3 regions of the Peribacillus sp. NPDC094092 genome follow, and region 2 is predicted to be linked to each of the others. Evidence: riboswitches for the same ligand, from Rfam matches in the RefSeq annotation. Region 2 holds a riboswitch; each other region holds the start of a gene.
The links. A riboswitch is a leader RNA that binds a small molecule or an ion and turns the genes downstream of it on or off. The one in region 2 is predicted to bind thiamine pyrophosphate.
Positions count from the first base shown of each region.

Region 1: linked by a shared signal. The riboswitch ahead of tenA (thiaminase II) and the one ahead of ACQKNS_RS12065 (ABC transporter substrate-binding protein) in region 2 are both predicted to bind thiamine pyrophosphate.
Region 3: linked by a shared signal. The riboswitch ahead of thiC (phosphomethylpyrimidine synthase ThiC) and the one ahead of ACQKNS_RS12065 (ABC transporter substrate-binding protein) in region 2 are both predicted to bind thiamine pyrophosphate.

Region 1 covers NZ_JBNNUC010000001.1:309,621-311,824, reverse strand. Annotated here, with positions in the region: gene ACQKNS_RS01455 (AMP-binding protein) at 1-185, shown strand, start outside; gene ACQKNS_RS01450 (SDR family NAD(P)-dependent oxidoreductase) at 239-985, shown strand; TPP riboswitch at 1,110-1,237, shown strand; gene tenA (thiaminase II) at 1,372-2,055, shown strand; gene ACQKNS_RS01440 (ECF transporter S component) at 2,070-2,204, shown strand, end outside.
Region 2 covers NZ_JBNNUC010000002.1:636,404-638,607, reverse strand. Annotated here, with positions in the region: gene ACQKNS_RS12075 (ABC transporter permease) at 1-91, opposite strand, end outside; gene ACQKNS_RS12070 (thiamine-binding protein) at 88-372, opposite strand; gene ACQKNS_RS12065 (ABC transporter substrate-binding protein) at 384-1,379, opposite strand; TPP riboswitch at 1,514-1,623, opposite strand; gene ACQKNS_RS12060 (protein-glutamine gamma-glutamyltransferase) at 1,925-2,204, shown strand, end outside.
Region 3 covers NZ_JBNNUC010000001.1:1,839,008-1,841,211, forward strand. Annotated here, with positions in the region: gene thiC (phosphomethylpyrimidine synthase ThiC) at 1-1,304, opposite strand, end outside; TPP riboswitch at 1,439-1,553, opposite strand; gene ACQKNS_RS08770 (HAD family hydrolase) at 1,669-2,204, opposite strand, start outside.

The sequences.
Region 1 (2,204 bases), on a different contig from region 2:
AAACGGGGAAGAGTCCGATCACGATGGAGTCCATGCAGGAATTTCTCTCGGAAAAGGGTTTGGCCAAACAATATTGGCCTGAATTTCTAGAAATAATGGATGATTTTCCCCGTACGGCAAGCGGGAAAATTCAGAAATTCCGGCTCCGGGAAATGATAAATGAAAAGATAATCGACAATATATAAGCAGCTTAACTATATCCATATTTACTAAATGTTGTAAGTGGAGGGGGACTAAGATGAATAAAAAAATAGCATTTATTACAGGTGCCGGAAGCGGAATTGGCAGGGAGATTGCAAAAAAATTGGCTTCTCGAAATTTTAACATCATCGTGGCGGATATAAATCATAAAAATGCTGAGGAAACGGTTTCTTTAATCGAAAAGTCGGGCTTTGAAGCAAGAGCGGTCCATTGTGATGTAACGAAATTAGAAAGTGTTAAAAAAGCCGTTGAAGAATCAGTGAACCATTATCGAAGAATAGATATATTGGTTAATAATGCTGGCTGGGATAAGGTGGAACCTTTTTTAAAAAGTGATCCTAGCACTTGGAAAAGGATTATCGATATTAATTTACTTGGGCAGATCCATGCTTGCAAGGAAATTTTACCTCTCATGATTGAAAATGGTTACGGAAAGGTAGTGAATATTGCATCCGATGCAGCTAGAGTAGGATCAAGTGGAGAGGCAGTTTATTCGGCTGCAAAGGGAGGGGTGATTGCCTTCACAAAAACGATAGCAAGAGAAATGGCACGTCACAAACTCAACATAAATTGTATTGCGCCAGGTCCTGCTGATACGCCCCTATTTCAAGAAATAGGCTCTTATAATGAAGGTATAGCAGGTGCCTTGGAAAAAGCGATTCCATTTCGTCGGTTAGCACAACCAGAGGACATTGCCAGTGCTGTTGCCTATTTCGTTTCGGAAGATGCAGGGTATATTACGGGGCAAACTCTTTCCGTAAATGGTGGATTAACAATGGTTTAATCAATCAAGTTAGGTGTTTATGCAAGACTGGATCTAAAAAATTAAGGTGAAAACTTTTTCTAATACGTTTGACAATTGGATTTATCGTGTTAATATAAAGGCAAATGGAAATTAAATATACAATTTGTACCACTAGGGGTGCTTTATTGGTAAAAGTTGATTTTACCGCAGAAGCTGAGATTAAAGATGACTTTAAGACCCTTAGAACCTGATCTGGTTTATACCAGCGTAGGGAAGTGGGGTCTGGAACAATACTTTTCTGTATTTTTTCAAGTACAACCACTTTCTTACGTTAAAGAAAGTGGTTTTTTGTTTGCAAAAAAAGGGGTGATAAAAGTTTTTTTTCTTTAAGATTCATTGAAAAATACAATTTGGAGGTAATGGACATGAAGTTTTCAGAGGAAATCCGTCGTGAAGTTGATCATATTTGGGAAGCTAGTTTTAATCACCCGTTTGTTGCAGGAATAGGAGATGGTACATTGCCATTGGAATGTTTCCGTTTTTATGTCATGCAAGATGCCTATTATTTATCTCATTTTGCTAGAGTTCAAGCTCTAGGGGCAGTCAAAGCTACAGATTTACATACAACAAGCAGGCTTGCCGGCCATGCACAAGGAACATATGAAGCGGAGTTGAAGCTTCATGAGAATTTTTCTGAGAGATTAGGCATCACAAAAGAGGAAAGGGAAAATTTCAAACCCGCCCCGACTGCGTACGCCTATACCTCCCATATGTATCGTGCAGCTTATTCGGGACATTTAGGGGATGTTATTGCAGCTATCTTGCCGTGTTACTGGCTGTATTATGAAATAGGCGAAAGGCTGCAAGGATGCACACCTGAAGAGCCGATTTATCAAGAATGGATAGCGGCGTACGGAGGAGAGTGGTTCCGCACTTTGGTGGAAGAACAAATTACGAGGCTTGATGAGATTGCTGAAAAAGTAACAGAGGAAGATAAGGAAAGGATGAAAGAGCATTTTATCCTAAGCAGCCAATATGAATACTCTTTTTGGGAAATGGCTTATCGTTTAGAGACATGGCCAGTGCATCAAGAAAAACTAGAAGTATAAAGGAGAATGAAATAATGAAAAAAGGATTGAAATTAACGGATATATTAGTCACGATCGTGATTGCGGTAGCATTCGGAATCGTTTACATCCTTTGGGGTTCGATTTATTATTCCGTTAAACCATTAGGATTACATTTGGACCAACTTATT
Region 2 (2,204 bases):
TCAATAAGACTGTCACTGACTCCCATACTATCAGCAACAATAATAAAAGAAAGAAGGGAGCCCCCTTCTTCCAAATTCCCCTTCCGATCATGCCCGATATTTCTCCGTTAACGTATCCATCGTAATCCCGCTTGGCTGATATAATATTTTCACTTGGGAAATGACATTCGGCGATCCTATTTCAATCATTCTTACATTCATTTTTTCTATCACGGCAAAAAGTTCGGAAAGCTCACCCTCCATTGTCGTTTCAAGCGGGTGAACCTCATACTTGACACCTGATTCTTCAATGATCTTGATTGCTTCATCGACCATTGGGATGACATTTTCCCCTTTAGGGATAATCTGTATACTAATTAATGAGTTGGCCATTGCATTTCCTCCTATTTTGGTAAAAATTCATTGGTAAATGCCTTTTCAGGATCGAAATCACCTTCAAGAAGCTTATTTTCAATCATCCAATCACTGTAATTCTTCCAAATTTCAAGCTTTTGTTCACCCCATCGCGGAGCATCATCCTGATACTTGTCTGCAAGCCACTCCTGGCTTTTCTTCACCAGTTTTGCATCAAGATCCGGTGCAGCCTTTGTTAACATGTCTGCTGCATCAGCAGGATTCTTGATCGCAAACTGGTACCCTTTCGATGCTGCATGAACGAATGCTTTAACAGTCTCGGGATCTTCTTTTATCATCTTTTCATTCGTAGTCAATACAGGCGTATAGTAATCAAGTTTATCAGAGTATTCGGTTAAGTAAACCATATTAAGCTTCTCATTTCGCAATTCAGCCTCAATGCCTGTCCATCCATAATAAATCCAGGCAAAATCTATATCCCTTTTAACCGAAGTGAAAAAATCCGTGTCTCCTGTATTGACTATATCCACTTTATTTACATCCGCATTTTCTTTTTTCATGAGTGAATCCATGATGGCCTTTTCAACCGGAGATCCCCAGCCACCATACGTTTTCCCTTCAAAATCCTTGGGAGTTTTAATGTTCTTTGCTTCAGGGGAAGCGAATCCCGAGGTATTATGCTGGATGACGGCAGCTACCGAAACAATTGGCACACCCTGCACACGGGCCTGCGTTATGCCCTCCTGGTAACTGACGCCAAATTCAGATTTTCCTGAAGCGACAAGCTTATCAGCTCCTGCTTCACCTGGCATGATAATTTCCACATCAAGACCTTGTTCTTTAAAATAACCTTTTTCCTTGGCTACATACAATCCTGTATGGTTTGTATTCGGTGTCCAATCGAGCACGACCGATACTTTTTTTAATTCTTCATTTTTAGATGCTTCTTCTTTTTCATTCGTTCCGCCTGCACCGCATCCAGCCAAAAGGAACAACGAAGTTAACAGTGGCAAGAATTTATTCAAGTCATTATCCTCCTACACATCATATAAGATCCATATGCCGGAACCATATCGGGGCTCCAGGGTTCATTCAAATACTGGATAAATAAGCAAAAAACGCCCGAAGGTGAATTCGGACGTTAACATATAAAACAGAAAGTCAGTCATAATATGTTCCCTCCGCTGGCATCATCCAGATCAGGTTCAAAGAGTCAGCATCTAAAGGATGCAATCTCAGCCAGCAGTACCGGCCCCCCTACATTTCTCGCACATATGAACTTTTCTCTCCCATTATATCAATTCATGGGGAAAAAGGAATACTAATTTGCTTCTTCTCGCTAATTGGAAAGGTATTCCAGTCATCTAGGATATCCAGCAAAACATCTTTTGCGATGAAAGCAAAAAACTTCTGCCCACTTTTCATTCCAATCATTCTCGGCTGCAAAGGCGCTGAAACGTTCCAAATAGTCACTTCCTTGCTGGCATTCATATAATGAGCATTATGTAGACATTTTTGTTTACCCGTTTTATTAACCGTTCATTTAAATAAGCAAAAGGTGGATATGATCATGATAAAGATTAATCACAAATGGTTAGATGTCAGTCAAATCCAACCAGGAATAGCACCTGCTAAATCGCTTGAAATTGTTCAATCGCTGGCGGAGGATTCGAACGTTTTTGAATACCGGAACTTTGGAGAGTTTAATTTCGAGATACAACTGCGAAACCGAGTCATTGCGGCAGCCATTGCGTTGGATAAAAGTGATGCAGAATTTTCCACACTTGAGGAATCGGAATCCAATAAACAATATTGGCGCCTTTCAAAGGATGGCACCTTTACCCTTCAGC
Region 3 (2,204 bases), on a different contig from region 2:
TGATCGTATCCAGGAGCTATATCCGTTGTCAATGGTCCCAGGGTATAGAATGGTGCTTCTTGACAGACTTCAAGCTGCTTATCCATATTTTCTTTAATCAAATGCATCGGTACGTGACCGGGTCCCTCCACCATGACTTGAACATCGTGCTTCCAAGCAATCTTCGTCAATTCCCCAAGTGTCTCCAATTCAGCAAATTGAGCCTCATCGTTTGCATCTGCAATGGATCCAGGACGGAGGCCGTCACCTAATGAGAATGAGACATCATACGCCTTCATGATTTCACAAATCTCTTCAAAGTGGGTATAGAGAAAACTTTCTTGGTGGTGGGCCAAGCACCATTGTGCCATGATCGAGCCCCCTCGGGACACGATTCCCGTAACTCGTTTTGCTGTCATGGGAATGTAACGCAAAAGCACACCGGCGTGTATGGTGAAGTAATCGACACCTTGCTCAGCCTGCTCGATTAATGTATCCCGGAAAACTTCCCAATTTAAATCTTCCGCGACTCCATTCACTTTTTCCAATGCTTGATAGATCGGAACCGTCCCGACTGGCACAGGTGAATTCCTGATAATCCATTCCCGTGTCGTGTGAATGTTCTTTCCGGTGGAAAGATCCATTATATTGTCTGCACCCCAACGTGTAGCCCAAGTCATTTTCTCCACTTCAGCTTCGATCGATGAACTAACAGCGGAATTTCCTATATTCGCATTTATTTTCACATGAAAATTACGCCCGATGATCATGGGCTCACTTTCAGGATGGTTAATATTTGCCGGAATGATCGCCCGCCCGCTAGCTACCTCTTCTCTTACGAACTCAGGGGTAACATTTTCCCTGATCGAAATGAACTCCATTTCCGGGGTAATGATACCTTTTCGGGCATAATGGAGCTGGGTTACGTTTTTCCCTTTCACTGCACGCAATGGTTTTCTTTTCAATCCCGGAAAAACTTCTGCTTTGGTTTGTGACTCTTTTTTATACCCGTTATCTTCGGGCTTTATTTCACGTCCTTCATACTCTTCAACATCTTCCCTTTCAAGGACCCAGCTTCGTCTAATCGGGGCAAGACCTTTACGAATATCAATGGGATATTCTGAATCCGTATAAAAACCGCTTGTGTCATAAACTCGTAAAGGCGGATTCTCCTCTTCGCCGAATGACCCTGTAGTCGGACTTAGCTTAATCTCACGCATAGGTACTTTAATATCGGGTCTAGATCCCTCAACATACACTTTTTTACTCCCGGCAAAGCTGGACATGATTGAAACGTTCATGTCATTTACTGAATTACTCATCATGATTTCATTTCTCCTTTTTAAGTTATTTAAAAAGGACAAAATCCAATCCATTTCGCACGAAAAAGCCAGATCTCCTATTTAAGACCTGGCTAACGTTAGTATGGCTACAGAAATGACCAATTGAAATGTCATTGTTTAGTAGATTCTAACTTCCCCACGCTGGTATGAACCAGATCAGGTCCTGAGGGTTAAGAAGCTAAAGCGCTTCTCTCTCAGCCCAACTTTTATTGGACACCCCTAGTCTGAATAATTTAATTGATTACAGGGTTACTATATCTCACCCTTTTCATTCTGTAAATAATTTGAAAGACCTAATATTTTCATTACAATTCTCCAAAATTTGTTATTTGGAGAGGACCGTCATTTAATTCCTCAGGTTCTCAATGATTGGGTAAAGCTCCTCTAAATGCTTGATTTCATAGGTTGGAATCACTTCATTCCGTTCCTTATCATGGCGATTTATCCAAACCGACTTTATGCCTACGCGTGATGCTCCAAGGATATCGGTCATTAAATTATCTCCGACCATCAATACTTCATCCTTACCAAGCTCCATGATTTCCAAAGCATGCTCAAAAATGGAGGCATCCGGTTTACCTCGTCCAAATGCGCCTGAAATCACGATTTGGTCGAAATAAGGAACCAGTTCAGGCGTAATTTCAAGTTTGGTATTTTGCAGTTCAGGAGATCCATTCGTAAGCAATAGCAATTTATATTTCCCTTTTAATTCATCCAGAACACGGAATGTTTCTTCATAGATAAATGGTTTTTTGCGCCTCTCGGCAGGGAAACGTTCTGCCAGTTCAAGCCCAAATTCCGGGTCATCGATCCCTAATGCCAATAACCCTTTCGTCCACGCTTCTTTCCGATAACCTGGTGCAATCCCGGCCATCTTTCGGA